3 regions of the Nocardia brasiliensis ATCC 700358 genome follow, and region 1 is predicted to be linked to each of the others. Evidence: riboswitches for the same ligand, from Rfam matches in the RefSeq annotation. Region 1 holds a riboswitch; each other region holds the start of a gene.

Evidence for each region. A riboswitch is a leader RNA that binds a small molecule or an ion and turns the genes downstream of it on or off. The one in region 1 is predicted to bind cobalamin.
Region 2: another riboswitch for cobalamin. It lies ahead of metE (5-methyltetrahydropteroyltriglutamate--homocysteine S-methyltransferase); the one in region 1 lies ahead of O3I_RS07640 (ABC transporter substrate-binding protein).
Region 3: another riboswitch for cobalamin. It lies ahead of O3I_RS22040 (methylenetetrahydrofolate reductase); the one in region 1 lies ahead of O3I_RS07640 (ABC transporter substrate-binding protein).

What each region holds. Positions count from the first base shown of each region.
Region 1 covers NC_018681.1:1,720,558-1,731,119, forward strand. Annotated here, with positions in the region: gene O3I_RS07630 (pyridoxamine 5'-phosphate oxidase family protein) at 1-525, shown strand, start outside; gene O3I_RS07635 (alpha-mannosidase) at 642-3,662, shown strand; cobalamin riboswitch at 3,809-3,991, shown strand; gene O3I_RS07640 (ABC transporter substrate-binding protein) at 4,011-5,597, shown strand; gene O3I_RS07645 (ABC transporter permease) at 5,603-6,574, shown strand; gene O3I_RS42450 (ATP-binding cassette domain-containing protein) at 6,571-8,826, shown strand; gene O3I_RS07655 (MerR family transcriptional regulator) at 8,831-9,601, opposite strand; gene O3I_RS07660 (serine hydrolase domain-containing protein) at 9,636-10,562, opposite strand, start outside.
Region 2 covers NC_018681.1:7,139,521-7,150,082, reverse strand. Annotated here, with positions in the region: gene O3I_RS31740 (DAK2 domain-containing protein) at 1-1,155, shown strand, start outside; gene recG (ATP-dependent DNA helicase RecG) at 1,156-3,441, shown strand; gene O3I_RS31730 (nuclear transport factor 2 family protein) at 3,450-3,845, opposite strand; gene O3I_RS31725 (short-chain fatty acyl-CoA regulator family protein) at 3,903-5,324, opposite strand; gene O3I_RS44215 (DUF1737 domain-containing protein) at 5,443-5,619, opposite strand; gene O3I_RS31720 (limonene-1,2-epoxide hydrolase family protein) at 5,779-6,150, shown strand; gene metE (5-methyltetrahydropteroyltriglutamate--homocysteine S-methyltransferase) at 6,217-8,484, opposite strand; cobalamin riboswitch at 8,634-8,841, opposite strand; gene O3I_RS46885 (hypothetical protein) at 8,980-9,108, shown strand; gene O3I_RS31710 (pyruvate carboxylase) at 9,240-10,562, shown strand, end outside.
Region 3 covers NC_018681.1:4,964,584-4,975,145, reverse strand. Annotated here, with positions in the region: gene O3I_RS22075 (iron-containing redox enzyme family protein) at 1-348, opposite strand, end outside; gene O3I_RS22070 (alpha/beta hydrolase) at 457-1,254, opposite strand; gene O3I_RS46400 (PDR/VanB family oxidoreductase) at 1,574-3,301, shown strand; gene O3I_RS22060 (PadR family transcriptional regulator) at 3,314-3,907, shown strand; gene O3I_RS22055 (M3 family metallopeptidase) at 3,947-5,878, shown strand; gene O3I_RS22050 (VOC family protein) at 5,898-6,293, shown strand; gene O3I_RS22045 (hypothetical protein) at 6,306-6,689, opposite strand; gene O3I_RS22040 (methylenetetrahydrofolate reductase) at 6,780-7,763, opposite strand; cobalamin riboswitch at 7,901-8,035, opposite strand; gene O3I_RS22030 (DUF1059 domain-containing protein) at 8,220-8,411, shown strand; gene O3I_RS22025 (helix-turn-helix transcriptional regulator) at 8,577-9,170, shown strand; gene O3I_RS22020 (hypothetical protein) at 9,259-9,570, opposite strand; gene O3I_RS22015 (RNA polymerase sigma factor SigF) at 9,634-10,458, opposite strand.

The DNA of each region.
Region 1 (10,562 bases):
CGCGTGCTCGTCGAGGTCACGGTGACCCGGATCGTGTGCTGGCCCGACCTGCACGCCGCCGAGCGGCCCGTGGTCTACGGTGCGCCGCTACCGGTCGAGCAGGTGCCGCCGCAGATCCGTCCGGCGAAAGGCATCGTGCCCCGGGTGGACGTGGTGAAATCCGCGAATCAGATTGCGCGACTGCCTTATCGGCTGCTCGGCTACCGGGATGCCGACGGCTACCCGATGGTGCTTCCGGTCGAGGTGACCGGAAGCGGCGAAGCCGGTATCGAGCTGTTCGCGCCGCGCGGTCTGCCACCCGGCGGTCGCCGGGCGGGCCTGCTCGCCCACTCGTACAACCCCAAGCTCGTCGGCGTCGAGATCGGTCAGTACACCGGTTGGCTGGAGGCCGACGAGACCGCCGCCGGATACGCGCCGCATACCCGCTCGGTCATCAAAGCGCCGGCGAGCGGCACGATCATGATGCTGGTGTTCGGATTCCTGGCCCGGCGCAGGTTGAAGGCGCGCAGACGACGACAGGCGTAGCCGGCCCGCCCGCGCCGCCGAACCGCCGTTTCCCGGGAATTCACGGCGGGCACAGCACCATCACGGAGAATGGGGCAGATCGATGATCAGCGCCTGATCCGATGGGAGCCACCGCTATGCACGACGACCGTCGATTGATCGAAGATCGCCTCGGGCGAGTACTCGGCGAACGGATCACACCCGCGATCTACGGCGCATCGGTGCCGATGCAGGTGTCCATCTGGGTCGCACCGGACGAGCCGGTGCCGGTGGCCGAGGGTTTGGCCGCGCCGCGGACGCCCACCGCACCGGGCGCGGCCTGGGGTGCGCCGTGGGGCACCAGCTGGCTCACGGTCGAGGGCACCGTGCCGGCGGCGTGGGCGGGCAAGACCGTCGAGGCGATCATCGACCTCGGCTTCGACCGGAACATGCCCGGCTTCCAGTGCGAGGGCCTGGTGTATCGGCCGGACGGGTCGCCGGTGAAGGGGTTGCACCCGCGCAACCAGTGGGTGCGGGTGGGGTCGCCCGCGGTGGGCGGCGAGCATGTGCTGCTGCATGTCGAAGCGGCGTCGAACCCGATCATCCCGTTCTTCGGGCCGACGCCGCTGGGCGACAAGTCCACCGCGGGCACCGAGCCGCAATACCGGCTCGGCCGAATGGATCTCGCGGTCTTCCACGACGACGTCTGGCACCTGGTGCAGGACCTCGAGGTGCTCGGCGAACTGATGCACGAGATGCCCGAGGATCCGGCCCGCCGCTACGACATCGTGCGCGCGATCGAGCGCGCGCTGGACGCCATCGATCTGCAGGACGTGCCCGCCACCGCCGCCGCGGCGCGCGCCTGCCTGGCCGAGGTGCTGGCCCAGCCTGCGATTCCGTCGGCCCATCGGATCTCGGCGGTCGGGCACGCGCATATCGACTCGGCCTGGCTGTGGCCGCTGCGGGAGACCGTCCGCAAGGTGGCCCGCACCACCGCGAACATGACTGCGCTGCTGGCCGATGACCCCGAGTTCGTCTACACGATGTCGCAAGCGGCGCAGTACGACTTCGTCAAACAGCAACGCCCGGAGGTCTATGCGAAGGTCAAAGCGGCTGTGGCCGAAGGGCGGTTCGTGCCCGCGGGCGGGATGTGGGTCGAGGCGGATACCAACATGCCGGGTTCCGAGGCGATGGCGCGTCAGTTCGTGCACGGAAAGCGGTTCTTCCTGGCGGAGTTCGGGATCGAGAACGAAGAGGCGTGGTTGCCGGACACCTTCGGGTTCGCCGCCGGACTGCCTCAGATCATCAAAGCGGCCGGATCCAAATGGCTGCTGACACAAAAGATTTCCTGGAGTCAGATCAACAAGTTCCCGCATCACACCTTCCTGTGGGAGGGCATCGACGGCACCCGCATCTTCACCCACTTTCCGCCCGTCGACACCTACAACTGCTCCATGGCAGGTCGTGAGATCGCCCATGCCGCAAGGAATTTCAAGGACAAGGGACGGGCGTCGATGTCGCTCGCGCCGACCGGCTGGGGTGACGGCGGCGGCGGGACGACGCGCGAGATGATCGCCAAGGCGGCCCGGATGAAGGACCTGGAAGGTTCGCCGAAGGTGTTGTGGGACAAGCCTGCCGACTTCTTCGCGCGGGCCGAGGCGGAGTACCGGAACCCGCCGGTGTGGGTGGGGGAGCTGTACCTCGAGCTACACCGTGCCACCCTCACCAGTCAGGCGAAGACCAAGCAGGGCAACCGGCGCAACGAACACCTGCTGCGCGAGGCCGAGCTGTGGGCCGCTACGGCGGCGGTGCGCAAGCAGGCCGAGTACCCGTACGACGCGCTGGACCGGCTCTGGAAGACGGTGCTGCTGCACCAGTTCCACGACATCCTGCCCGGCTCGTCGATCGCCTGGGTACATCGGGAAGCGGAGCGCACGCACGCGGCGGTGACCGCGGAGCTGACCGCGCTCATCGAACAGGCGCACCGGCAGCTCGGCGGCGATCGGGCGGGACCGAATGTCTTCAACCCCGCGCCGCACGCCTGGTGCGCGGTGCCCGCCGGCGGTGCGGGACCGCAGCAGCCGGCGGCGCCGGGCACGGTGGTCGAGCGGGCCGACGGCGGGTTCGTGCTGGACAACGCCCTGCTGCGGGTGGAGATCGACGCGCGCGGTCTGGTGGTGTCGGTGTTCGACCGCGCCCAGCAGCGCGAGACGCTGCCGCCGCAGACACCTGCGAACCTGCTGCAGCTGCATCCGGATCTGCCCAACTCGTGGGACGCCTGGGATGTCGATCTGTTCTACCGGAACCGGGTCACCGATCTCACCGACACGGATTTCGTGGTGGCGGAGACGGATTCGCCGATCGATGCGGTGGTGCGGGTGGGCCGCTCGTTCGGTTCGTCCAAGATCGAGCAGACGCTCACGTTGCGCGCGGGCGCGCGCAGCCTCGACATCGACACCCGCGTCGACTGGTACGAGACCGAGAAATTCCTCAAACTGGCCTTCCCCCTGGACATCCACGCCGACCGCTACGCGTCCGAGACCCAGTTCGGGCACCTGTACCGGCCCACGCACATGAATACCAGTTGGGAATACGCGAAGTTCGAAGCCTGCAATCATCGGTTCGTGCACTTCGCCGAACCCGGCTGGGGTGTCGGGCTGGTCAACGATTCCACCTACGGCCACGACGTCACCCGGACCGTCCGGCCCGACGGCGGGACGACGACAACGGTGCGGGCTTCGCTGTTGCGCGCGCCGCGGTTCCCCGATCCGGAGACCGATCACGGCACCCACGACTTCCGGCACGCTCTGTTGCCGGGCGCCTCGATCGGGGACGCGGTCGCCGCAGGCTATCGCATCAACCTCGCCCGCCCGACCGCCGGCGTCGCCGACCCGGTCGCGCCCCTGTTCACGGTCGACAACGACGCGGTGGTGACCAGCGCGGTCAAACTCGCCGATGACGGCAGCGGCGATATCGTCCTGCGCCTCTACGAAGCGCACGGTGGGCGGGCCGACGCCCTGGTCACCCCGGATTTCGAGACCACCGGCCACCAGGCGTGCGATCTGCTGGAACGGCCGCTGCCGGGCGAAGGTCCGGCACTTGCGGAATCGGGCGGAGTTCGCCTGCGGCTGCGGCCTTTCCAGCTCGTCACGCTCCGCTTCACGCGTCCTGCGGGATAGACCGGGGTGGCCCCGCGCCGGGGTGTAGCGGCGCGGGGCCATCGTGGCTGCCGGTACACGCTCCGGCACGCTCCACGGTAACCCCAAAATATTTATTAGGGAAGCCGAACTCGCCGAGTCGTGGCGAATCCCGAGGTGAAGCTGCGGTTTCGCGGCCCGGGCCTTGTAACGTTCTGATCGGCGTAGGGAACACCGGTGCGAATCCGGGGCTGTCCCGCAACTGTCACCGAGGAGCAAACCGCCAGTTCATGGCCACGACCTGCCCAGGTTGGAAGGCCGGCGGTGCGCGTCGAATCGGGAGCCAGGATACCTGCGCCGCGGTAAGGGACGAACACCACGAGGATGGCGATGCACAACTCCACATCGACCGCGCCCGCATTCGGGCGGCGGCGGTTACTACTGGGTGCGACCGCGCTGGCAGCGGTCGGCGGCGCGTGGGCGCTGACCGGCTGCGATAGCGGCGCGAACCCCGGCGACGCACCCGATGGCCCACCCCGGCCCGGCGGGCGGTTGCGCACGGCGATCGCGGGACGGTCGGCGACCGCCGATGTGCTCGACCCCCATCAAGCGGGCAGTTCGGCGGGCGGCGCGGTCTCCAAGAACGTGTGGGACAAGCTGGTGGCCTACAACAACGACCTCACCCTGCGGTACCGCTTGGCGGAATCGTTGCAGCCCAATGCCGATGGCAGCGAGTGGCGGATCGCCCTGCGTCCGGGCGTGCTCTTCAGCGACGGCACACCTCTCACCTCCCGGGACGTGCTGTGGAGTTTCACGCGCATGCTGGACCCGGCGCGCAAGTCCTCCGGTGACCTCGCCATGGTCGACATGGCCCGGACGCGTGCCGACGGCGATCTCGGCGTGGTGGTGGCGATGAAAACGCCGCTGGCGGACTTCGGTTCGGTGCTGGCGGGCTGGTACTGCTACATCGTCAAGGACGGCACGACCACCTTCGACGAGCGCACCCTGCCGGTGGGCACCGGACCCTTCGCGCTGGTGCGGTGGTCGCCCGGTGACCGAACGCTGTTGCGGCGCAACGAGCGACACTGGGACGGTCCGGCCCTGCTGGACGAGGTGGAGATCATCCAGATCGCCGAGACCGAGGCCAGGGTGAACGCCTTCCTCTCCGATCAGGCCGATGTGGTGCACGAGGTTTCGTACCTGCAGGCCAGCAATCTGTCCAGCGATCCGGACGTCTCGGTGATCGTGCCGCCCGCCGGGTTGATGGGCGCCTTCCAGATGCGGGTGGATATCCCGCCGTTCGACGACGTGCGCGTACGGCAGGCGATGCGGCTGGCGGTGGACCGGCAGGCGATGGTCGACTCGGTGTACTACGGCTACGGCGAAGTCGGCAACGACGTGTACGGCAAAGGCGCGCCCTTCTACGCCGATTCGCTGCCGCAACGCACCTACGACCCGCAGCGGGCCCGTGAATTGCTGCGCGCGGCCGGGAAGGAAAACCTCACGGTCGCACTGCAAACCGCCGACGGCATGCCGGGCATGCTCGAATCCGCGACCCTCTACGCCGAGCAGGCGAAGGCGGCGGGGATCACCATCCGCCTCGAATCCGTGCCGGCCGACACCTATTTCTCCCAGGTCAGCGGAAAGTTCCCACTGACCCACATCGGCTGGTGGAACTACAGTCTCGACTACTTCTACGGCCAGACCATGACCAGTACCTCGCCGAGCAACGGCACCGGCTGGCAGCGCCCGGAGTGGGACACGAAGTTCGCGGCGGCGCGCGCGGCGATGGACCCGCAGCTCCGCCGCCGGCTCTACCTCGAACTGCAGCAATCGCTCTGGGACGAGGGCGGCTACATCCTGCACAGCTTCGCGAAACGACCGGACGCGGCCAGGCCGTTCGTGCGTGGCGTGCGCAACGGGGTACCCGGCACGGACGACTGGGCGAACTACGCCACGACCTGGCTGGCCCGCTGACGGTCGTGCTTCGCTATGTCGCACTTAGAGTTTGCGCGGGCATCGCCGTGCTGCTCGGCGTCGCCCTGATCGTGTTCGGTCTGTTCGAGACGCTGGATTCCGATGCGGCCACCGTCATCCTGTCCCGGGAAGGCGGTGGCGATCCGGCGCCCGCGCAATTGGCCGCGCTGCGTGCCCAATTGGGCCTGGACCGGCCCGCGCCGGTCCGATTCGCGGAGTGGGCGGGCGATTTCGCGCGGGGCGACTTCGGCGATTCGCTGATCTCCGGGCGTCCGGTGCGCGAGGTGCTGCTCGGCAGATTCGCCAACAGCGCGACATTGGCGCTGCTCACCGCGGCGTTGCTGGTGCCACTGGCGATCGGGCTCGGTCTGGCGGCCGGCGCGCGGGCCGGTTCGCGGACCGATCGGGTGATCAGCGTCGCCGCGCTCACCGCGGAGTCGGTGCCGTCGTTCGTGTCCGGTGTGCTGCTGGTGGCGACCGTCTCGCTGACTCTGCATCTGCTACCCGCCGTCTCGCTGCTGCCGACCGGCACCAGCGTCTGGGAGCGACCGGAGATCCTCGTGCTGCCCGTGACCTGTCTGCTGATCGGGTTGTCGCCACACCCGGTGCGCATGGTGCGCGCCCAGACCGCCGAGGTGATGGCCAGTGAGTACATTCTGACCGCGCGGCTCAACGGAATCGGTGGTGCGCGCTTGTTCTTGCGGCACGTCGCGCCCAACGCGGTCTCGGCGTCGATCCATCCCCTGGCCGGTTCGGTGGTCGGGTTGATCGGCGGCGTGGCCGTGGTGGAGACGCTGTTCGTCTATCCGGGCCTGTCGCAGGAGTTGTTGCGCGCCATCTCCGCTCGTGATTTTCCGTTCGTCCAGTCGACGGCCGTCCTGCTGGCGGCCTTCGGCATCGGTGTCTACCTGCTCGCCGACCTGCTCGCGTTGCTGGTGAGTCCGCTTGCGCGGCAACAGATCGTGGCGGGCCGATGAGGCAACTGCGGACGGGGTGGACGGTGATCGCGCTCGCCGTGCTGCTGGTGGCGCTCGCCGGTCCGCTCTGCGCGCCGTACGCACCGACCGCCGCGCACGGCCGGCCGTTCCAGCCGCCGAGCGCGCGCCATCTGCTCGGCACCGACGTGGTCGGGCGCGACGTGCTGTCCCGGGTCCTGCACGGTGGCCTGTCGCTGGTCGCGATCGCCGGGCTGGCGCTGCTCGTCGCCTACAGCCTCGGACTCGGGCTCGGCCTGGTCGCGGGGCTGCGCCGCGGCGCCGACCGCTGGATCATGCGGCCGGTCGACGCGATCGTCGTCGTGCCGTGGTTCCTGCTGCTCGCGGTGCTCGCGACGGCGATCGGCGCGGGGCCCGCCGCGATCGTCGCGGCGACCACCCTGGCGTCGGTGCCGTGGATCATCCGCATCGTGCGCACCGCGGTGCTGGAACTCGCGGGTACCGGCTACGTCGAATCCGCGCGCGCCCGGGGCGAACCCCTGTGGCGGCTCGCACTGGTCGAGGTGCTGCCGAATCTGCGGTCGGTGGTGCTGGCCGATGCGGGTGTACGGATGTCGATGACCATCTCGATGGTCGCGGTGAGCGGGTTCCTCGGGCTCGGGCTGCGCCCGCCCGCAGCGGACTGGGCGTTGATGATCACCGAGAACCGGCCCGGCTTCGGGCGGCAGCCGTGGGCGGTGCTCGCACCGGCGTTACTGATCATGGTGCTCGTGGTGTCGATCAACCTGGTGGTGGATCGTATGCTCGGCGCGCAGCGTGCGCCGCGGGGCAAGGTGGTATCCCCCAGCCGGGCCGGCGCTTCCGGTGTGCGAGTGGATCGGCTCACGGTGTGGGATCGCGCGGATAACCTTTTGCTGCACGATGTTTCGGTTCACTTGCAGACCGGCCGCGGCGTAGCCGTGATCGGCCCGTCCGGCGCGGGCAAGACGACGTTCGCCCGCGCGGTGCTCGGTGCGCTGCCCGCCGGGCTGCGGGCCGAAGGAACGATCGAAGTCGGTGCGGCACAAGGGGAGCGGCGGTCAACCGGATATGTGCCGCAGGACCCGGCGTCCGGTCTCAATCCCTCGTTGCGGATCGGCACCGCGATCCGCGAGATCGCCCGGCTGCACGGCGATTCAGGCGACGGTGTCGGGCAGGCCTTGCGCCGCGTCGGCCTACCGGCGGACCGCCGCTTCCGGCGCCGGTTCCCGCACCAGCTCTCCGGCGGCCAGCAGCAACGGGTGCTGCTGGCGATGGCGCTGCTCGGCGAGCCCGCGCTGCTCGTGCTCGACGAGCCGACCACCGGGCTCGACGCGCAGACCCGTGACGAACTGGTGGCTACGTTGCGCCGGATCAGGCAGGACAGCACGATCACCCTGCTGGTGATCACGCACGAGGTCTCGTCCCTGGCCGAGCTGATCGACGACGTGCTGGAATTCGATCAGGGACGCGTTCGCTCGTTCGCGCCGCTCCGCGATGAAAGACCTTGTTACACAGTGGGTTCACGGTCGCCCACCCGGAACCTCGCGGCCCCTCCGGTGCTGCGCGTCGAGCAGCTGACGGCCGGGCACGGGCACCGCCGGCACTTTCGGGCGGTCGCCGCCGACCTGTCCTTCTCGCTGCAACCCGGCGAATGCCTTGCCCTCAGTGGCCGTTCGGGTGCGGGCAAGACCACCGTGGCCCGCGTGCTCGCCGGCCTGCACCGGCCCGCGCACGGCCTGCTCGAACTCGACGGCGTCCGGTTGGCGCCCGACGTGGATCGGCGGACCACCACGCAGCGGCGCGCGATTCAGCTGGTCTATCAGAACCCCGCGACGTCGCTGAACCCCTACTACCGCATCGGTTTTCAGATCAGCAGGCCGCTGCGCCTGCTGCGCGGGATGACGCCCGAAGCCGCCGCCCGCGAGACCATCCGACTGCTGGAATCCGTTCGGCTCGAACCGAACCTGGCTGCCCGCCGCCCCGGTGAACTGTCCGGTGGGCAGCAACAGCGAGTCGCCATCGCCCGCGCACTCGCCGCCGATCCGAGCATCCTGATCTGCGACGAGATAACCTCCGCCCTGGACGTGCGGGCCCGGGAAACCATCATCGATCTGCTCGACGAATTGCGCCGAGATGGCCTGTCCCTCATCTTGATCAGCCACCAACGCGCCGTGCTCGATCGTCTCGCCGACACCACCCTCGCGCTGACCGCCTCGAGCGCCGCCCCCGATACTCGAGCGGGTTGGTCCTTGTCCGTCGGGAGCCGGACCTGACCCGCTAGCGGTGGGGGATCGGCAGGCCCGCGGCGCGCAGTTCGGCCTCGACCAGCGCGGTGAGGCGGGCCGAGACCGGGGAATCGTGATGGTTGTTGATCAGCTTGTACTGGGTGGCGGCGTTGGTCCAGGCGTTCAAGTCGGTGACTTTCGCGAGCGATGTGGTGTCGGCGAGGTAGTGCTCGACCATGGCGGTGGCGAGTTCTGCGACCCTCGGATCGTCGGGATCCCAGCTCTCCGCGGCCCAGCCGCGTTTGGCCAGGTCGATGTGCCCAGGATCGCTGAATCGGTGTTCGAGTTGGGCCAGGAAACCGTCGAAACCGTTCGGCACCAGGGCCCGCGTCAACACCAGGGCCTCGCGTTGCACGGTCACATAGCCGGGATCGAAACCGAGTTCCGCCATCCGGTCGAGCAGCGCGCAGGCGCGGTCGGGCAGCAGGGCGCGGTCGCCGTCGGCGAGCCGGTGCAGTGTGTCGCGCCGCGCGACCAGGTCCGCGATCCGCTCGTTCAGCAGGCGCTCGGCCTCGGTCAGGGCGGTGGCGAACTGCGCGGCGTCGGCGTCGAGCAGCGGCCCGATCTCGGCCAGCGGGATGCCGGCCGAGGCCAGGGCACGGACCTGGACGAGCCGCAGCAGCTCGTCCGAGCCGTAGCGGCGATAGCCGGAGCTGTCGCGCGCGGGTTCCTCGATCAACCCGTGCTTGTGATAGTGCCGCACGGTTTTGACCGTGACACCGGCGAAGGCCGCCGCCTGCCCGATCGTGACGCCGTTCATCATTCGTCCAGCTTGCCTGCTGCGCGGGCGGGTCGGTCTACTCGGCCTGCTCGCCGCCGAACACCGCCGCGACGAGCCGCTGCATGCCCTGCTGGAACGCGCCGGATAGGGACAGGTCGGCGTCGTCCACCGAATTCAGCGTCGCGGTCAGGGTCTTGCTGCCGTCGAGCGAGCTGTACATCAGTGCTCCGTGGCCGGCGATACCGCCGTTGTGGGTGATGATGGTGCCGCCGCCGTTCGGTGCCTCCTGCACGAAAACGCCCAGGCCGTAACCGAATTCGGGATGCGGGGTGAACATCTGCGCGAGCAGTTCGGCGGGCAGGAGCCGGCCGCCCACCAGTGCGGCGATGAAGGTGTGCAGATCCCGGGTGGTCGAGATCATGTCGCCGCCGCTGGAGATCCAGGACGGATTCTGCCGGGTGACGTCGACCGTGTGTGCCACGCCGGCCGCGTCCTCGTACCGGTAGTAGGCGTGGGCGTGCGGTTCGGCGATCTCCTGCTTGACCGTCGGAGCGACGGTGTCGGTCAATCCCAGCGGTCCCAGGATCAGCCGTTGCATCTCCGCGGCGTAGGGGCGGCCGCTCACCTTTTCGATCAGCAGCCTGGCCAGCACATAGTTGGTGTTGGAGTAGCTCCAGCCCGCGCCCGGCTCGAACCGGGCGGGCTTGGCCAGGGCCAGCTCGACCAGTTCCTCGGGGCGGTAGGTCTTGAACCGGTTCTCCACCCACTCCTGGCCGGACCAGGCGATCCCGCGGACCACCCAGCCGTCGTTCCACGGCACGGCCGATTCGTTCTCGCGTTCGGTGTAGAACTCGCCGGTGAAATTGAAGACCCCGCTGGTGTGCTGCAACACCATGCGCACCGTGATCCGCGAATCCAGCTCGAACTCGGGCAGGTAGCCGGCCAGCGGTGCGTCCAGGTCGATCTTGCCCTCGGCCACCAGTTGCAGCACCACGGTCGCGAT
Region 2 (10,562 bases), 4.0 Mb from region 1:
AAGGCGCTGGGCGAAACGCCGTCGCAGCTCGGCGTGCTGCGCGATGCCGGGGTGGTCGACGCGGGCGCCCGCGGCCTGGTGGTACTGCTGGACAGCCTGGTGTCGGTGACGCTCGGTGAGATCCCGTCCCGGCCGGAGTACACCCCGAAGGAACCCGGCATGCCCCGGCCCGAACCCGAACCGGCCGAAACAGCTTCGCCCACACCGCAATACGAAGTGATGTACCTGCTGAGCGACACCGACGAGGCGCGGCTGGCGGCACTGCGCGCCCGGCTCACCGAACTGGGGGATTCGGTGGTGGTGGTCGGCGACGGGCAGGGCTCCTGGTCCGCGCACGTGCACTGCGCCGATGCCGGCGCGGCGGTGGAGGCGGGCCTCGCGACGGGGCGGCTCAGCGGTATCCGGATCGAGAGCTTCGCCCTGGCCCGGCATGAGCCGCTGCACGACGCCGCCGAACAGCTCGTCACCGGTGACGAACTGCCCGTCCCCGAGGGCCCCGCCGATCGCGGCATCCTCGCGGTGGCCGCGGGCGACGGCGCGGCCGCCCTGTTCGAGGACGCGGGCGCGGTGGTTTTGGACGGCGACGGCCCGGTGACCGCGGCCGCCTTGCTCGACGCGATCCGTGCGATGCCGAATCGTGAGGTCCTGGTGCTGCCCAACGGCGCACTGCCCGCGCACGACCTGGTCGCGGTCGGTGTCGCCGCCCGGGACGCGCACCGCGACGTGCTACTGCTGCCGAGCGCGTCGGTGGTGCAGGGGCTCGCGGCGCTGGCGGTACACGACCGCGGCCGGATCGCCGTCGACGACGCCTTCGCTATGTCGGAGGCGGCCGCGACCACCCGCTGGGGTGCGCTGCGGGCCGCCCCGGAGCGGGCGCTCACCATGGTCGGCACCTGCGAGGCGGGCGACGGACTCGGTCTGGTCGGCCACGATGTCGTCGTGATCGACCACGATGTGCGGGCGGCCGGACTGACGCTGCTCGACCGGATGCTCGCCTTCGGCGGCGAGCTCGTCACGTTGCTCATGGGCGCGGCCGCGCCGGACGGCCTCGCCGACGCGCTGGCCGCACATATCGGCGACGAGTTCCCCGGCGTGGAGGTCACCGTGTATTCCGGTGGGCAGCACGGGGATCTGGTGCAGATCGGAGTGGAGTAGATGGCGACCCTGAGCGATCGGCTCGACCATATCCTCGGCGTGAAGGCGGCCGGGTCCCTGGTCGACGCCTTCGACATGCACACGGTGGAGGACCTGCTCCGGCACTATCCGCTGCGCTACGCCACCCAGGGGCAACCGCTCACCGAGGAGGCGCCCGAGGAGGGCGCGCACATCACCGTGATCGGCCGGATCACCAAGGCCGAGCTGCGCCCGATGCGCAACCGGCGCGGTTCGCTGCTGAAGGTGGTGCTGGACACCGGTTCCGGCACCGGTCGCGGTGTCGACGTCACCTTCTTCAACGGTGACAAGGTGAAATACGTTGTCAAAGAAGGTCTTCGGGCGATGATGTCGGGCACCGTCACCTACTGGCGGCCCGGCCAGTGGAACCTGAGCCACCCCGGCTACCTCATCCTGCCCGAGGCCGACGACGAGGAGAAGGTCGGCTCGCTCACCACCGTGCGCGGCGGCGGCAACTTGCGCGGGCTGGCGCAGAGCGCGAAAGGCGCCGAGGGCGTGGACACCTCGTTCATGGAGCGCGAGTTCATCCCGGTGTATCCGGCCACCGCGAAGGTGCAGAGCTGGGACGTGCTCGCGTGTATCCGGCAGGTGCTCGACCAGTTGGACCCGATCGACGATCCGGTGCCCGACGACATCCGGGCGGATCGTTCGCTGATGAAGATCTCCGACGCCCTGCGCCTGATCCACCTACCGGAGCGCAAGACCGATATCGACCAGGCCAGAGAGCGGCTGCGGTTCGACGAGGCGCTGGCGCTGCAACTGGTGCTCGCCGAGCGCAGGCATGAGGTGTCCGGCCGGTCCGCGCGCCCGTGCCCGCCGCGCCCGGACGGCATCGCCGCCGAGTTCCAGACCCGGCTGCCCTTCGAGTTGACCGCCGGTCAGCAGCAGGTGATCGCGGAGATCTCCGCGGACATGTCCCGCAGCCAGCCGATGCACCGGCTGCTGCAGGGCGAGGTGGGTTCCGGTAAGACGATCGTCGCGCTGAACGCCATGTTGCAGATCGTCGACGCGGGGCAGCAGTGCGCGTTGCTCGCGCCGACGGAAGTCCTTGCCGCCCAGCACTATCGGTCGATGCGCGGGATGCTCGGTGATCTCGGCAGCGGCGGCGAACTCGGCGCGGCCGAGCACGCGACCAAGGTGGTGCTGGTCACCGGTTCGATGTCGGCCTCGGCGAAAAAGGCGGCGCTGTTGGAGGCGGTGACCGGGGAGGCGGGCATCGTGATCGGCACGCACGCGCTCATCCAGGACAATGTCGAGTTCTTCGACCTGGGCATGGTGGTGGTAGACGAGCAGCACCGCTTCGGTGTCGAACAGCGGGATGCGTTGCGGGCCAAAGCGAAAGCCGGAGCCAGCCCGCACCTGCTGGTGATGACCGCGACGCCGATTCCGCGCACCATCGCGATGACCACCCTCGGCGACCTGGAGACCTCGACGCTGACCGAGTTGCCGCGCGGCCGCTCGCCGATCACGTCCAAAGTCGTACCGCGCAGGCAACATCCGAACTGGGTCGACCGTGCGTGGGAACGCATCCTGGAGGAGGTCGACGCCGGTCGGCAGGCCTACGTGGTCTGCTCCCGGATCGGCGACGACGAAGAGGCCGCCGGTAAGTCGAAGAACGGCAAGGCCAAGGCCAAGGACACCGAGAAGGAAGGCCCCACCACGGCGGCCGCGCTCGACGTGTTCGATCAGCTGCGGGCGGGGCCGCTGTCCCGGGTCCGGGTCGGCCTGCTGCACGGCAGGCTGCCGGCGGACGAAAAAGACCAGGTGATGCGCGCGTTCAACGACGGCTCGGTCGACGTGCTCGTCTGCACGACGGTCGTCGAGGTCGGCGTCGACGTGCCGAACGCGACCGTGATGGTGATCGTCGACGCGGACCGTTTCGGCGTCAGTCAGCTACATCAGCTGCGCGGCCGAATCGGTCGTGGCAAGCATGCCGGGTTGTGCCTGCTGATCACCGATTCCGCGCCGGGTGGCTCGGCGATGGCGCGGCTGGACGCGGTCGCGAGCACCACGGACGGCTTCGAGCTCGCGGTGCTCGACCTGCGCACCCGGCGCGAAGGCGACGTGCTCGGCGCGGCCCAGTCCGGAACGGCCCGCTCCCTGAAACTGCTCTCGCTGCTCGACGATCTCGAAGTCATCACCGCCGCACAGGAACTCGCGCGCGAGGTGGTCGAAGCCGACCCCGGATTGAAGAAGCACCCGGGCCTGGCCGGCATGATGCACGCCGCCGTCGACTCCGAACGCCTGGAGTACCTGGCCAAGTCGTGAGCTCGGCCCTAAACCGTCGCGACCGCGGTGATGTGGCTGAGCGAGCAGCGCCAGCCCTGTGGGGTTTCGACATAGACGTCCGTGGTCCACTCGTCGGCGTCGAACCGTTTACCTTGGTAGTGCGCGGTATTGGTGACTCGGACCGTCAATACCGCGACCGTGCCGTGGCTTTGGATCACCGGGTCGCCCACCCGCTGCATCGCCGAATGGGTGAGCGCGCCGGACGCGATGAACCCCAGGAAGTCCCGGGCGCTGGTGATCCCGTTTTCGGAGACCATCGTCCAGTCGTCGGTCATGAATTCGCCGATCCGTGCCGCATCGTTGGCGACGATGGCCGCCATCCATGCGTCGAGCAACGGCACGAGACGATCGTGCAGTGCGCCGGTCGTGGGTGTGGTAGCCATGAGTGCAACGGTAGGCCCCGCTCGAGTGGGTGGCTTGGACGAATGGAACGTCCCGTGTCAGTGCCCGATGCGGGGGTAGGGGAGGTCGGTGCTGGTGTTCTCGTCGACGGCCAGGGGGCTGCCGATGTGCGGGAAGGCGCGCTGGGGGCAGGCGGGGCGTTCGCACACCTTGCAGCCCGCGCCGATCGGCACCGCTGTCGCCGGGTCGTCCAGTTGCAGTCCGGAGGAATACACCAGGCGGTCGGCGTATTCGATATCGCAGCCCAGCCCGATCGCGAAATTCTTTGTCGCGGTACCGAATCCCTGCGGCGCGGTCATCGCGGTGCGCGCGATCCACAGATAGCGCCTGCCGTCGGGCATCTCGGCGATCTGGGTCAGGATGCGGCCCGGATAGGCGAACGCCTCGTGCACCACCCACAGCGGACAGCTACCGCCGACCCTGGAGAAGTGAAAAGCGGTGGCGGACTGGCGTTTCGAGATATTGCCCGCCCGGTCGGTGCGGACGAAGAAGAACGGCACGCCGCGCTGGCCCTGCCGTTGCAGGGTGCTGAGCCGGTGGCAGATGGTCTCGAAGCCGACCTCGAAACGCAGGCCGAGCAGGTCGATGTCGTAGTGCAACTCCTCGGCCGAGCGCAGGAAGCGACTGTAGGGCAGCACCAATGCGCCCGCGAAGTAGTTGGCCAGTCCGATGCGGGCGAGCGTGCGGGATTCGCCGGTGAGCGATGGGGTTTCGGCGAGCACGCCGTCGAGTTCGGTGCCGTACAGCAGCAGGGCGAGGGTGGTCGCGATCTGGAAGGCGCGCTGGCCGGGCCGCAGTCGCCGAGCCAGGGTCAGCGTGCGGGTTTCGGGATCGTAGTGGCGTTTCGGGATGGTGGGATCGGCGCCGTCGCCGCGGACCAGCACCGTGACCCCGGCGCGTTCCTCCGCGACCCTGGCGAGCTGGCGATCGAGCGAGCCGATGGTCAGCCCGGACTGTTCGAAGAGCTGCTCGGCGGCGATGTCCAGCTGCGGGATGTGGTTGTGGTGGTCGTAGAAGAAGTCCCGCACGTCCTCGTAGGGCATGGGCACGCCGGGCGTGCCGGCGGGCGTGTCCACCCGGGCGGAGAGCAGGTCCAGCTGGTCGGTGGCGGCGCGCAGTCGCCGGTGCATCGCGACGACGATCCGCGCGACGTCGGGCTGTCTGGTCGCCAGCTCCTCCACTTCGGTGAGCGGCGCGGTGTGCCCGCCCGCGGCATCGATCAGCACCTCGTGCAGATCCGAGACGAGCCGGGCATCGGAGTCCGCCGCGAAGAACTGCACGTCCAGGTCGAAGGTGGAGTTGAGTTTCAGTAGCACCGGGATGGTGAGCGGGCGCTGGTCACGTTCGAGCTGGTTGAGATAGCTGGGTGAGAGATCCAGCGATTTCGCCAGCGCCGCCTGGGTGAGCCGGCGTTCCTCGCGCAACCGCCGCAGCCGCGCACCCGCGTACATCTTCCGCACGTGCAAGATGGTAGCCCCACACCTTCGCAAACATCGCATATCCACGCTTGTTCGTTGCGAAAATATGTCACTGCGAGGTGTTTTGTCCGAGATGTCAGCTGCGTAGCATGCGAAGAGGCTACTGGTCGCTACCCCAGATCAAGGCCTGTGCGGCGATCACGTCCGTGCCGTTGAACGTCACCGCGGGCGAGCCGTGCAGCTGATAGCCCTGATCGAGCAGGGCGCTGATCCGCTCGCAGAACGTCGCGTCGTCGACGCCGGTGATCAATCGGTAGCGCAGGGGTTGATCGGTCATCCGGTCAGCCTAGGCGGTGCCGCGGACAAGTCGATATCCGTGTGCGACACCGAGACTGAGGTCCGGCCAGTGGGCGCGGGGGTTCCGAACCGAGCATTTGCTTGGTTGAATCGGGGGTGCGCGGCGCGTGCCGTCCTCGAACGAAAGTGAGCCAAGTCGATGCCGAGCCCCGATGAACTCGTCCGTGCCATGTGCCGGAGCTGGTCGGACCCCGATCCGGACCGCATCGCGTCCTTCTTCGCCGAAGACGCCGTCTACCACAACATTCCGATGGAGCCGGTGGTCGGCCGGGCCGCGATCCGTGATTTCCTCGTCGGATTCCTGGCCACCTTTCGAGGCGTCGATTTCGACATCCACCACCAGGTCGCGGCCGGCAACCTGGTCATGAACGAGCGCACCGACACCCTGCGCACCGCCGACCGTGCGATTCCGCTCCCGGTCACCGGCGTCTTCGAAGTATCCGACGGCGCGATCACCGCCTGGCGCGACTACTTCGACATGGGTGCCATCAACAAGGCTTTCGACCTCTGAAAGAGGCCCAGCGCCTCCTCCCGAACCGGGAGGAGGCGCTGCGCTGTCAATGCGTGATCGCGGTGCTCAGCGCACCGCGGCCGCGGCGGCGACCATGTTGCGCAGTGACGCTGCCACTTCGGCCTGGCCGCGGGTCTTCAGTCCGCAATCCGGGTTGACCCAGAGCCGTTCGGCGGGAACGGCTTTCAGCGCGGCCCGCAACGAGGTGGTGATCTCCTCGACACTGGGCACCCGCGGCGAGTGGATGTCGTAGACACCCGGCCCCACCCCGAGATCGAAGCCCGCCGCGTTGAGATCGTCGAGCACCTCCATCCGGGAGCGTGCCGCCTCGATCGAGGTCACGTCGGCGTCCAGGCCGGCGATCGCGTCGATCACCTCGCCGAACTCCGAATAGCACAGGTGCGTGTGCACCTGGGTGGCGTCGGAGACCCCCGCGGTCGCCAGCCGGAACGACTGCACCGACCAGTCGAGGTAGGCCTGCTGATCCGCCTTGCGCAACGGAAGCAGTTCGCGCAGTGCGGGTTCGTCGACCTGGATGATCCGGATGCCCGCACCCTGCAGGTCCACCGTCTCGTCCCGGATGGCCAGTGCCACCTGACGCGCCGAATCACCGAGCGGCTGATCGTCGCGGACGAACGACCAGGCCAGGATGGTCACCGGCCCGGTGAGCATGCCCTTGACCGGCTTGTCGGTGAGCGATTGCGCGTAGCTGATCCAGTCGACGGTCATCGGCGTGCGGCGCGCCACATCGCCGAACAGGATCGGCGGCCGCACGCAGCGGGTGCCGTAGGACTGCACCCAGCCCAGCTCGGTGGCCGCGAAGCCGTCGAGCTGTTCGGCGAAGTACTGCACCATGTCGTTGCGCTCCGGCTCGCCGTGCACCAGCACGTCCAGGCCCAGCTGTTCTTGCAGCGCGATGACATCGGCGACTTCGGCCCGCATCCGGCGGACGTACTCGTCCTGGTCGATCTCGCCCTTGCGCAGCTCGGCCCGGGCTACCCGGATCGCCGAGGTCTGCGGGTAGGAGCCGATCGTGGTGGTCGGCAGCGGCGGCAACTGCAGCCGATCCTGTTGCAGCACACGGCGTTCCTCGGCGGGTGCGCGTGTGACGGCGTCCGGGCCGAGCGCGGCCAGCCGGGCACGGACCTGTGCGTCGTTCAGTCGTGGGTCGGTGTGGCGCGAGGCCAGTGCCGCACGGGTGTCGGTCAGTTCGGCGCTGATCGCCTCGGTGCCCTGGGTCAAGCCGGTCGCGAGCAGCCGCACCTCGGCGACCTTCTCGGTGCCGAACGCCAGCCACGACCGCAGCGCGTCGTCCAGCCCGGTCTCGACGGCCAGGGTGTAGGGCACGTGCAGCAGCGAGCTCGACGTCGAAACCGCCACCGACCCAGCCGAACCCAGCAGGGTGCCGAGGGTGGTCAGCGACTTGTCGAGGTCCGTGCGCCACACGTTGCGTCCGTCGACCACGCCGGCGACGAGCAGTTTGCTCGAGAGCGCGGGCACCGCCGCGACGTCGGAAACATCGGTGCCGGAGGTGAAGTCGAGCGCGATGCCCTCGACGTCGGTGCTCGCGAGCGCGGTCAGCGCGGCGTCGGGGTGCCCGAAGTAGGTCGCCACCAGGATCGCGGGACGCTCCGCCGAGGCGGTGAGTTCGGCGTAAGTGCTACGCACCAGCTCGATTTCGGCCGCAGTGAGATCGGTGACCAGGATCGGCTCATCGAGTTGGACCCAGCCGAGGCCGGCTGCGGCGAGCTGTGCGAGCAGGTCACGATAGAGCGGCACCAGTTCGGCGAGCCGGTCCAGCGCCGCGCCGCCCGTGGCCTTGGCCAGCTTCAGGAAGGTGACCGGACCGATCACCACCGGCCGGGCCGCGACACCCAGGTCCAGTGCTTCGCGCACCTCGGCCAGGAGCTTCTCCGGGTGCAGCGAGAACGCGGTGTCCGCACCGATTTCCGGCACCAGGTAGTGGTAGTTGGTGTCGAACCACTTGGTCATCTCCAGCGGCTCGACGGTCTCGTTGCCGCGCGCGGCCGCGAAGTACCGATCCAGCGGGTCGGCGATGCCGGCGACCCGCGGTGGCAGCGCGCCGAGCAGTACGGCCGTGTCGAGCACCTGGTCGTAGTACGAGAAGGTGCCGACGGGAATCGAATCCAGGCCTGCCGCTTGGAGTTCGGCAAGCTGGGCCTGCCGCAGCTCGCGCGCGACGGCGTGCAGCTGATCGGCGTCGATCTTGCCGGCCCAGTAGGATTCGGTGGCCCGCTTGAGTTCACGTCGCGGCCCCACCCGTGGTAGCCCGAGAACCGTTGCGGTGAACGGTGTCTGATGTACAACAGTCACGATGTCTCTCCAGTGCTGAGTCGTGGACCATCGCCATACGGGCGGCGCGGTCACCGGCTGACGAGCCGGCCGACCACGAAGGGAGCCCGACACTGCAGCACTGGTGCAACCGCACGCCCAAATCCACGAGGCGGTGGTCGCCGGATACGGCGTACCCGGCACGGCTGGCAGGTCTTCGGACTCACAGGCACCGGCCGTTGTCGGCCGACCTACTAACCGTCGCTTTCCGGGTTGGGGTACCCAGTGCTCGTGACGGCATTCGTTCCTGTTTACCGCTGCGGGACAGTCCCGGATTCCCACCGGGTTCCCTCTCGCCCGGCCCCCCGTTTCCGGGCGGCCGAACTCGGCTCCGTGCGCGTCGTCGGGGCTCCATCTCGCGCGCATCGGTGAACCAGCTGCGCGTACCAGCATAGGCCGAGGCCGCTCGCGGTGGTGTGCCCGGGCGCGTCACCAGGGAGTACCGACAACTGCCTGCCGGAAATCCGGCTGCGGGCGGTGTTGTCGCAGATCGTGCGGGTGCCGTTCACCGGTGGCCTGGTCGCCGAAGAACGCAGGCTGATGTTCGGTCTCGCCGTCGGTCAGTTCCGCGGTGGGCTGCGGCACCGGACCTTGCGCTGGGCATAGCTCGGCGGCGGGCCGGATCTGTGACGGCCCGGTGAACGCAACTTCGCAGCGTTGCCCTGTGCTGTTGTGAAGATCCCTGCGAAGGCTGCATCAGTGTCTGTGAGATGCGCGCAGCCGGGTACCTTAGGCCAATGTTCACGAAAGTCTTGGTCGCCAACCGCGGCGAGATCGCCATCAGGGCCTTCCGTGCGGCCTACGAACTCGGCGTGGGGACGGTAGCCGTCTTCCCGTACGAGGACCGCAACTCGGTCCATCGGATGAAGGCGGCCGAGTCGTACCAGATCGGTGAGCAAGGGCACCCGGTCCGGGCCTATCTCTCGATCGACGCGATCATCGACGCGGCGAAGTCGGCGGGCGCCGACGCGGTGTACCCCGGCTACGGCTTCCTGTCCGAGAACCCGGACCTCGCGGCGGCTTGTGCCCGCGAGGGCATCACCTTCATCGGCCCCTCCGCCGAGGTGCTCGAGCTCGCGGGCAACAAGGCGCGCGCCATCGCCGCCGCCAAGGCCGCGGGCCTGCCGGTGCTGCGTTCCAGCGCGCCGAGCGCGGACGTGGACGAACTGCTCGCGGCCGCGCAGGAGCTGGAGTACCCGATCTTCGTCAAGGCGGTCGCCGGTGGTGGCGGGCGCGGCATGCGCCGGGTCGCCGAGCCCGCGCAGCTGCGCGAGTCGATCGAGGCCGCCTCGCGCGAGGCCGAATCGGCCTTCGGCGATCCGACGGTGTTCCTCGAGCAGGCGGTGGTGAACCCGCGCCACATCGAGGTGCAGATCCTGGCCGACCAGCACGGCAACGTGATGCACCTGTTCGAGCGCGACTGTTCGGTGCAGCGCAGGCACCAGAAGGTGATCGAGCTCGCACCGGCACCGAACTTGGATCCCGCACTGCGCGACCGCATCTGCGCCGACGCGGTGGCTTTCGCGAAGGAGATCGGCTACAGCTGCGCGGGCACGGTGGAGTTCCTGCTCGATGAGCGAGGCAATCACGTCTTCATCGAGATGAACCCGCGTATCCAGGTCGAGCACACGGTGACCGAGGAGATCACCGACGTCGACCTGGTGCAGTCGCAGCTGCGCATCGCCGCCGGCGAGACACTCGCGGATCTCGGCCTGAGCCAGGACAAGGTCACCATCCGCGGCGCGGCGCTGCAGTGCCGGATCACCACCGAGGACCCGGCCAACGGCTTCCGCCCGGACACCGGGCGGATCACCGCGTACCGCACGCCCGGCGGCGCGGGCATCCGGCTCGACGGCGGCGCCAACCTCGGCGCGGAGATCGGTGCCTACTTCGACTCGATGCTGGTGAAGCTCACCTGCCGCGGCCGCGACTTCCCGGCCGCGGTCGCGCGGGCCGGGCGGGCGCTGGCCGAATTCCGCATCCGCGGCGTCACCACCAACATTCCGTTCCTGCAGGCGGTACTCGACGATCCGGACTTCAAGGCGGGCCGGGTCACCACC
Region 3 (10,562 bases), 3.2 Mb from region 1:
AGTCTCCTCGGCGGGGACCGCCAGCAAGGTCTCCAGCTCGGCTTCCAGATCGGTGCCGCCGGGTACATCGTCGCGCAGCGCACGCAGATACTGCCGTTCCATCGCCGCGCGCAGCGTGAGCAACCCGGGATCCCATTCCCACCCGGTGTCGACTGCGCCGAAGCCCTGGTAGTGCAGCTCGTAGCAGGTGTGCAAGGCCAGCTGGAAGTCCTCGCCGTACGGGTCGAGATCGGGCAGGGCGGGGACGGCGCTGCCCGGTTCCCGCGCCAACGTCTCGATGACGGCGGCGGACAACTCACCGCGGGGTGCGGGCACAACGCCGACCTCGGTGACAGAAGAGGAAGTCATGCGCTGGACGTACCCAGGATCCGATTTCCGACGCACGCAACACCAGAGCGAACCCCTTGCGGCACGCCCGGTCCCTTCGCTCAACCCGGCGCGACGACCGTGCCGCTGCTAGGGCAGGACCTTTCGGAGCCACTGCAGCGCGGTGTCGGCGACGGTGTGCCAGCCGCTGTCGACGACGAGGGAGTGGCCGCGGTCGTCGAAGCGCTGGTAGTCGGTGACCGCCTGGGTGTGCCGGTAGCGCTTGACGGCGGCGCGGGTGAGGACATCGGGGATGGTGTGGTCGAGCTTGCCGGAGAGCAACAGCAACGGCCCGCGGGCGTCGTTGCGGACATCGACGGCGGCGGGGGAGTTCGGGATGAAGTTCGCGTACGCGAGCTGGAACAACGGCCGGGCCGGGCTGGGCATGGACCACTTCGCGTGCAGGGCGTCCGACTCCGCCGGGGACACGGCGTTGCCGAAGCAGAAGCGGAACTGCTTGGCGGACAGCGAGACTGCGCGTTTGACGTTGTCCGGGTTGCCCAGCACCGGCAGCACGGCCCGGCCCTGGGTGAGGCTGAGCGCTTTGACGCCGCGGATCTGTCCGGGGGAGATGGCGACCGCCGCGGCGCCCAAGCCCTGGCCCAGCAGATGCTGCACGACCCAGCCGCCCATCGAATGGCCGATCAGGACGGGCGGGCGCGGCAACCCGCGAACGACCTCGGCGTAGGCCGCGGAGATCTCGGCGATGCCGACGCCGGCCTGGCGCTCCGGTACCGCGCGAGCCGCCGAGACGGTATCGGGCACCCCCGGCCATTCCGGCATGATCGGGTCGAATCCGGCATCGGCGAAGCACTGTGCCCAGTCCTGCCAGCTCGTCGCGTGCAGCCACAACCCGTGCACGAAAACCACCGGTATGCGCTCTGTCATCTCGTCTGCCTCCGTTGAATCGGGGTCCAGTACCGTCGAGTCAATCTGGTAATCCAGATATTCCAATTACAGCAAACAATTGGTAAATCTGCCAGCGATTGGGAACTGGACGGTCGATCAGGGGTCCGACGCCGGTGGGGCTGGTGCGGGTTTCAGGGTTGTCCCGGATGGCAGGGGTGGTGAGGAGCGGCATACTCGATTAGTCGATATCGACTATATGAGTATGCGGAGACGCCCTATGTCAGCCCGAACATCTTCGAAACCCACGCGCGCCCAGCGACATCCGTCGCGGTCCGCGCGAAACATGCTGGTGGCCTTCATGACTGTGGCGGTCGCGGCAATGGTGCTACCCCCGGTCTTTCCCGCGACGCTGGCAGCGGCACGCGTCCCGATGTGGGGGCTGCTCATCGCGGTAGCCGGTGGTCTCGTCGTGCTGGTGACCGCCGAACGCGCCGTGCCGCGCCGCATCCTGCTCGGCGGCGGCTGGTTGCTGGTCGTCTCCGTGGTGCTGCAAGCGTTCGTCGTCGGCGACCTGGTCGCGATGTTCGCCACCTGGCTCGCGGTGCCGATTCTGGCTACGCTGGCCGGGCAACTGCGCCCGAAACCGCGCAAAGCTCTTGTCGCAGCGCATATCGTCGCGGCGTGCTGCTGGGTCGGCATCGCGGTGACCATCTCCGCCATGGCGGTGGTGGCGATGACGACGCGCGACATCCACACCAGTCGTGTCACCTATGAACTGATGGCCGTCTTCGACCTGACCCTGCTGCCCTGGGCGAATTTCGCCACCTTTCTCACCGGCTTGGCGGTGGGCCTGACGACGAGCTGGGGCCTGTTCCGTTACTACTGGGTAGCCGCCAAACTGGCCATCGCGGTGGGAATCCTGTTCGTGGCGTTCGGATTTCTGCATGATGCGCTGGAACACGCGGCGGCGCGCGCGGCGCAGCTGGCCGAGACCGGCGGCAGCCCTGCGGAACTCGGTACGTCCGCAATGGTGGCGTTCTGGGGGTTCGGTGGCTCGACACTCAGTCTGGTTGCGGCAGTGCTGTTGTCGCTGTACAAGCCCGGTGGCAAGACCCGCCGCGGCCGCCGGGTCCTGACCGGGCGCAAGCAGCCGGTCGTTCCGGCGGTGCTCGCCGATCGACGCGAAATCGCCGACGGCACAATCGCGCTGACGGTGTGCGGCGAGGACCGGACACTGCCGGAGTGGACGCCGGGCGCGCACATCGATCTCGTGTTGCCGTCTGGCCGGGTTCGTCAGTACTCGCTCTACGGTGATCCGGCTGATACGGCGAGTTACCGAGTGGCCGTCTTGCACGAACCCGATGGGCGCGGCGGATCGAAGGAGATCCATGACCTGCCGGTGGGCGCACGCATCGGTATTCGCGGACCGCGCAACAACTTTCCGCTGATCGACGCACCCGCGTATCTGTTCGTCGCCGGCGGTATCGGCATCACACCGTTCCTGCCCATGATCCGGCGTCTGCACGGTGCCGGCAGCGAATGGCGACTGGTCTATCGCGGGCGATCACTCCCGACGATGGCGTTCGGCAAGGCGCTGCTGCGCCAGTACCCGGACCGTGTGACGCTGCTGCCCGCTGACACGCACGCGCGCCCGGATCTCGACGATCTGCTCCGGCGGACACCCGCGGCAGCCGCGGTCTACTGCTGTGGTCCCGAAGATCTGCTCGCCGCAATGGAATCCGCCGTCGCCCGGCATCCGTACGTCACGCTGCACACCGAGCGCTTCGCCGCGAGCAATCGGGGCGACGGCCAGACGAACACGGTGTTCGAGGCCGAGCTACGCCGCTCGGGCGTGGTGGTGCCGGTGCCCCCTGACCGGACCCTGCTCGCGGCGATTCAGGCCGTCGATCCCACCGTCGATCTGTCCTGTGCGGACGGCGTGTGCGGCAGCTGCGCGACGCGGGTACTGGCCGGTGTCCCCGACCATCGCGACGATGTCCTGCAGGCCGATGAGCGCGACCGGGTCGATATCATCTACCCCTGTGTGTCCCGCGCGCGAGGGGATCGACTCGTGCTCGACGTCTAGGAGGAGGGTCCCGTGGCAATCCGGCGGGACCCACTGCACAACCCGCTCGCGCTGGTCGTGCTCGCCTACCTCATGGAACGGCCGATGCACCCGTACGAGGTCGGCAAACTGCTGAAGGGGCGCAACGCGGATCGCAGCGTCGAGTTCAAACACGCCTCGCTGTACATGGTGTTCGACCAGCTGACCCGGGCCGGTTACCTGACGGCCGAGCACACCGAGCGGGCCGGGCAGCGCCCCGAACGCACGATCTACCGGCCCACCGAAGCCGGCCAGGAACGCTTGCGCGCGCGGATGCGGGAGATGGTCGCGGTGCCCGCCAAGGAGTTCCGGCAGTTCGAGGCGGCCCTGTCGCTGATCGTGGTGCTGCCCCCGGCCGACGTCGCCGCTCTGCTGGACCAACGGGACCGCGCGCTGGCGGAACAGGCCGAGCAGCTACGGGCGGTCCTGGCCTCGGCCGGCGAGATCGACCAGGTTTTCGTGATCGAGTGCCACTACCGGCTCGAGCTGATCGACGCCGAACAGCGCTTCGTGGCACGTTTTCGCGATCTCATCGAGCACGACCCGGCCGCGCTGGGCGAATTCTGGCCGCGGCTGCACGCGCGGTGACGGCATGACCGTGGCCGAGGCTGCGGTTAATGTCGGGGGATGAGTCCGCAGCCGCTTGTCCTGCCGTCCGCCGAGTGGTCCGAGTGGCTCGCCGACTATGTCGACGACGGCCTCACGACGGTGGCGCGGACGCTGACACGTTTGAAGGACGGGGCCCCGCGTGACACCGCCGAGGTGCTCGGCCTGTGGAACGACGCGGATATCGCGTTGCGTGGTGTCGACGCGGCCGCCGGCTTGTTCGTCGAAGTCCACCCCGACGGTGACGTGCGCGGTCTCGCCGAGGAACTCGTGCAGCGGATCGATCGCACCCGGACCGATCGCGGGCTGGATCGTGCGCTCTACGACGTCGTCGCGGCCACCGACCCGGCGGGGCTGGACGCGGTGGCGCGCCGCATGCGCGAACACGTGCTGCGCGACTTCCGCCGCACCGGCGTGGACCGGGACGAACCGACGCGGGCACGGCTGCGCAGCATCGCCGAGCGGCTCACCGTGCTCACGCAGGACTTCGGGCGAGCGATCCGCGACGACGTCCGCTCTATCCGGCTGACGCCCGAGCGACTCGACGGCCTGCCCGCCGATTTCGTCGCCGCGCATCCGGTCGCCGCGGACGGACTGGTCACCGTCACCACCGACTACCCGGACTACCGCCCGTTCCGGTCGTTCGCCGGCGATGCCGCCGCCCGGCGCGAGCTGACGGTCGAATTCGAAAGCCGCGGTTGGCCGGTCAACGACGAGGTGCTGCACGAAATGCTCGAGCTGCGCGACGAACAGGCCCGCCTGCTCGGCTTCGACAGCTGGCCCGACTACGACGCCGACGTCAAGATGATCGGCACCGGCGCGGCCATCGCGGATTTCATCGAGCGGATCTCCGCGGCGGCCGCGGCCGCGGGCCGGCGCGACCTCGCGACGTTGCTCGCGCGCCGCCGGCGCGACGATCCGGCGACGACCATCGATCGGTCCGAGGTCGGCTACTACACCGAGCTGATCCGGCGCGAGCAGTACGACGTGGACGCCCGCGAGGTCCGCCGCTACTTCGATTTCACCCGGGTGCGCGACGGCCTGCTCGATGTCACCGGTCAGCTGTTCGGCCTGGAATATCGGCCGGTCGAGGTAGCGTCCTGGCATGCGGACGTCACCGCGTACGACGTCTACGCCGACGGTGCGCGCTGCGGACGGATCTACCTCGACCTGCACCCGCGCGCCGGAAAGTACAAGCACGCGGCGCAATTCGAGCTCGTCGGCGGGATCGCCGCCCGGCTGCTGCCCGAAGGCGTGCTGGTGTGCAACTTCTCCCGCGGGTTGATGGAACACCACGAGGTTGTCACGCTGTTCCACGAATTCGGGCACCTTCTGCATCATGTGCTTGCCGGACAACAGGATTGGGCACGGTTCTCCGGCGTGGCCACCGAGTGGGACTTCGTCGAGGCGCCGTCCCAGATGCTCGAGGAATGGGCCTGGGATCCCACGATTCTGGGCCGGTTCGCGGTCGACGAAGACGGGGCCGCGATCCCCGCCGAGCTGGTGCGGCGGATGCGCGCCGCAACCGACTTCGGCAAGGGCATCCAGATCCAGACCCAGGTCGGCTACACCGCGGTGTCGTATCTGCTGCACCGCGATCGGCCCGCCGACCACACCACGGCCGTCCGGCACGCGATGGAACGCCACGGCCTGATCGCCGTGCTGCCCGGCACCCATTTCCAGGCGTCGTTCGGCCATCTCGCGGGTTACACGTCCGCCTACTACACCTATCTCTGGAGCCTGGTCATCGCGAAGGACCTGTTCGCCGAATTCGAGCCCGCCGACCTACTCGATCCCGCGGTGGCGCGCCGCTACCGCGACCGCGTCCTCGCCCCCGGCGGATCCAAGGACGCGGCCGATCTGGTGGCCGACTTCCTCGGCCGCCCCTTCACCTTCGACGCCTTCGCGACCTGGCTCGACCACGCCCCCGACTCGCCCGCACCCACCCCCTGAGTCACCTAGTCTGACCAGCATGACTGTCGAATTGAAGTTGAGCGTCGTCATGCTCGGGGTGGCCGATGTGGACCGGGCCAAAAAGTTCTATGTCGAGGGCCTGGGCTGCACGGTCGAGCAGGAGTTCCCGGGGTTCGTCCGGTGCGGGCTCGGCGCCGGGTCGTCGTCGTTGGCGCTGTACGAATGGGACGTCGTCGCCGCGGACGCGGGTGTGCCCGCCGCGGGCACCGGCTTCCGCGGCACCTCGTTCCACTTTCTCGCCGCATCCCGGGCGGAGGTGGACGAAGTCATCCGTGCGGCGACCGCCGCGGGCGGCACCGTGACGAAGGCGGCCGCCGCCACCGACTGGGGCGGCTACGACGGTCACTTCAGCGACCCTGACGGTCACCTCTGGAAGGTCGCCACCGCGGACTGAACGACAGCGCTGTCAGAGCGAGTCGAGGGCGGTGGCGGGGACGCCGTAGGGCAGGAAGCGGACGCGGCGGCGTTCGTCGGTGTTGTCGCGGTGGGCGCGCAGGGCCTCGAGTTCGCTCGGGAACACCTGCTCGACCCGGGCCTCGCCCGCGTCGTTGATGCTGTAGATGACCCAGACGCCGCTGCCGGTCTCGCCGGTGGTCTCGCTCTCCGGCTTCGCCGCGCGCGGGCGCTCCGGCTGGACGAACTGGCCGAGCAGCGACGCCAGCGTGTTCACTCCGGCGCGGTCGACGTACTGACCGGCTTTGCCGAGCAGGTCGCGGATCTCGATTCCCGCCTCCCGCAGCGCGCGTTCGAAATCTTCCGGATCGATCCCAAAAGGCCTCTCGGCTGCCATCACATCGCTCCTCGGGACGAATACGGTATTCGTCTTCAGTGTCCTCGCGGAACCGGGACTTCGCCACGTCCCCCCACGCGGCCGGGTGAATCAGGCGCTCAGCGGGGCGGCGGTCACCGCGTAGCCCAGGTTGGTCAGCACCTCGGTGGTCGCCTTGGCGAAGTTCAACGTGATGAAGTGCAGGCAGGGTGCGCCCTCGTCGATGAGTCGCTGGGCGAGTTCGGTGGCGAGTTCGATCCCGACCTCACGAACCGCGGCGCGGTTCTCCTCGGGGCCGGTGCCCGCCGCCCGGAGCAGTCGCGCCATGATCGGCTCGGGCAGCGCGCGACCACTGAGTTCCTCCGCCCGCGCCACGGTGCGCAGCGACGTGACGGGCATCAGCTCGGGAATGATCGGCTTGGCCCCCTGCTCCGGATCGGCGGCCGCGAGGCGGTCGCGCAGACGCAGGTAATGGTCGACCTCGAAGAACATCTGGGTGATCGAATAATCCGCTCCGGCACGGAGTTTCGCGGCCAGGAACGCGGTGTCGGTGTCCAGGTCGGGGGAGCGGTGGTGCAGCTGCGGGAACGAGGCGACCCCGACGTTGAAGTCGCCGAGATCCCGCACGATCCGCACCAGTTCCTCGGCGTACTCGACTCCCTCGGGATGTTTGTGCCATTCGCCGAGCGGATCGCCCGGCGGGTCGCCACGCAGCACCAGAATGTTGCGGATGCCGTAGTCGGCGTAGGAGCCGACCAGCGCGCGCAGTTCGGCGATGCTGTGCCCGACCGCTGTCAGATGCGCCACCGGCAGCAAGGTGGTCTCCTGCGCCAGCGCGCCGGTGATCCGCGCGGTCCGGTCCTTGGTCGAACCGCCCGCGCCGTAGGTCATCGAGACGAACGCCGGATGCATGCGCTCGAATTCGCGAACCGCGCGCCACAGTCGCGCTTCCCCCGCGGCGTCGCGGGGCGGATTGAACTCCACCGAGAACGGCACCCGCTGCCGCGAGTGCAGGCGCAAGCTCTGCACGACCGACGGCACGCCGCGCACCGCGGGTGCGATGCGAGCGGGAAAACTCTTGTGAGGGTTCAGCATTGATGAACTCCGTGGTAGCGCCCTGTGGCCACCACCCATAATGGGCGAAACGCTGACGGAGCCCTCGAAGCATCAATCCCGTGCCCGGGTCCACTCGGCGTTACGCCCGATCCACGAGGCGACGACCGCCGGATACGGCGTACCCGGCACAATCGGCAGGTCTTCGGACTCATGGGCGCGCCCATTCACCGTTGCGGGACAGTCCCGGATTCGCACCGGGTTCCCTCTCGTCCGGGTTCGCGTGAACGCGGCCCGAACTCGACACCGGCCGGTGGATCAGGGGCTCCTCGACTCCACCTCCGGCGAACCAGTTGTGCTCGCGAATATAAGCGACGACCTCGAGGCGCGCCAAGCGCGCCCGGCCCCACCCACTCCGATTTCTACTTTCGCGACCCCGGTGACCTGGGAGGTCTACCGTAGAGACCAGCAATATTGATCTCTCAGGAGGCTCGTCCCATGACGAGAAAAGTAGCCGACTGCCGTAGGTTCCCCAGCGAAACGAACTGCACGCTCACCATCGCCGGTGAGGAAGACGAAGTCGTGCGAGCCGCCAGCGAGCACGCGATCTCCGTGCATCGGCACGAAGACGGACCGGAGCTGCGCGCGCAGATCCGTGCGTCGCTCGAAGACGAGAAGGTCACCACCTAGATCGTCGGCACCGGCGTCTGGTGGACCGCGGCATTCGGGCCGCGGTGGCGCCGACCGGCGGAGTTTCGACAGCGCGTGCCGCGTGACGGCGATGCGTAGGGTGGACAGTGCGGAACTTGGGAGGTGCCGAGGCGACCGTTCGGGGGTTGATCGGATGGTGAGGCAATGACGAGCACGAGGTTCGACGGCCGGGACATCCCGGCGATCGAGGAATTCCTGCGGGTGGTGACCGCCCCCGGCTTCGCCGGGCCCGCCCCGGATATGGCGGCCGTCCGCCTGGTGCGTACGGTGCTCGAGCATCAGCGCAGCGTTGAGGCGACGACCGTCGCGCTGGGCCTGACCGACCCCGCGGCCGAGTATCTGGCGGCCTGCGTCGACGCCGTCCTGCCCGTCGCCGAACTGCCCGTGCCGGAGCCCGCAATGGTCAGCGCGGCGGCGGATTCGGTGCGGTTGGGGGTGGCGTACATGAAGGCGAACCTGCGTGAAGAGGTCGGGATCGCCGATATCGCCGCGGCCGGGTTCGTGTCGGTGCGATCCATGCAACTGGCCTTCCAGCAGGAATTGCACACCACTCCGATGGCCTATCTGCGCGGCCTGCGACTGCGCGGGGCCCATCAGGAACTCGACAGTTGCGTGCCCGCCGACGGCGCGACGGTCACCGGCATCGCCATCGGCTGGGGTTTCGCGAACTCCGGTCGCTTCGCCGCGTCCTACCGCCGGATCTACGGTCGATCCCCGCACACCACCCTGAACAACTGAGCACATTTCTCCATGGTTGCGCTCGGCCGGCCGCGGCCGCGGGTGGCGGCGAACCGGGTGCGCGGTTCGCCGCCGCGGCATCGGGGTGTCAATCGTCGCGGAACTGTTCGAGACGGTGCGACAGCTGCTCCGCGAAGCACTCCTCCCACGCCGTCGACTCGGGTCGATCGAGCACGGCACGCGCTCGCCGACGCGGCTCGGGGCGCGCGGTGGACGCCGGGTGCGGGTTGCTGTCCGGCCGGGATTGCAGCGCCAAAAGCTTTACGCTCCAGCGGATATAGTCCTCGACGCGCATGCCCGCGCAGTCGGCCGCCGCGCTGAGGTCGCGCCACTGGCCCTTTTTCACCCGCACGGTGATCTCTTTGGTCTTCATACCTACCGTCCCGATCGTCTTTCCCACCGTAAGCCCCGTTGCACGGCGTTCAAACATGCTGTGGCCGCGACTATCTGGTTGCGCTCGACGTCAATCGCCATCCGGCAGTGCGCTTTCGCGCAGCTGAGTGAGCGTCTTGGTGAGGATGCGCGAGATCTGCATCTGGGAGACGCCGAGCCGTTCGGCGATCTGGATCTGGGTCTGTCCGCGGAAGAACCGCAGATGCAGGACCAGCCGTTCGCGGGCCGGAAGTTCGTCCAGCAGCGGTGCGATGGCGAGCGCGTCGTCGGTCAGCTGATAGCCCGGATCCTCCGCGCCGAGCAGGTCGGCCGCGCTCGGCGCGTAGTCGTTGTCGCTGTCGTGCGCCGAGGTGTCGAGCGGATCGCTGGTGTAGGCGTTGGCGGCGAGCATCGCCTGGGTCACCTCGAGCAGATCGACGTCGAGTTCGACGGCGAGTTCGAGGGCGGTGGGCATCCGAGACAGCCGGTGACAGAGTCTTTCCACCGCGGGCGTGAGCATCAGCTGAATTTCTTTGGTGCGCCGTGGAACTCGCACCGACCAGCCGAAATCGCGGAAGTGGCGGCGGACTTCGCCCATGATCGTCGGGACGGCGAAGGCGAGGAACGGTGTCGCGCGGGCCGGGTCGTAGCGGTCCACGGCGGCGACGAGTCCCAGGCTCGCGACTTGGAACAGGTCGTCGTAGTTCTCGCCGCGGCCGGTGTATCGCCGGGCGATGTGCTCGGCCAGCGGTAGGCACCGCCGCAGGATCTCGGCGCGCAGCCGCTCGTACTCGGGCGAGCCGCCGGGCAAGTCCGCCAGTTCTGCCAGCACTGGCTCGATGCCATCGTAGGAATCGTTTCCGCGGGCGCGACGTGGGCGAGTTCGGCGGGCGGCGGCAGGAGACTGGATGGTCATGGGGAACCTTCCGTATGCGACGAGTTCGCCGTGAGGCACTGCTCCTGGTTGAACGCCCTCATTCGACACGTCGCTCAGTTCAGCGTCCCAGTCACCGAGGGGTG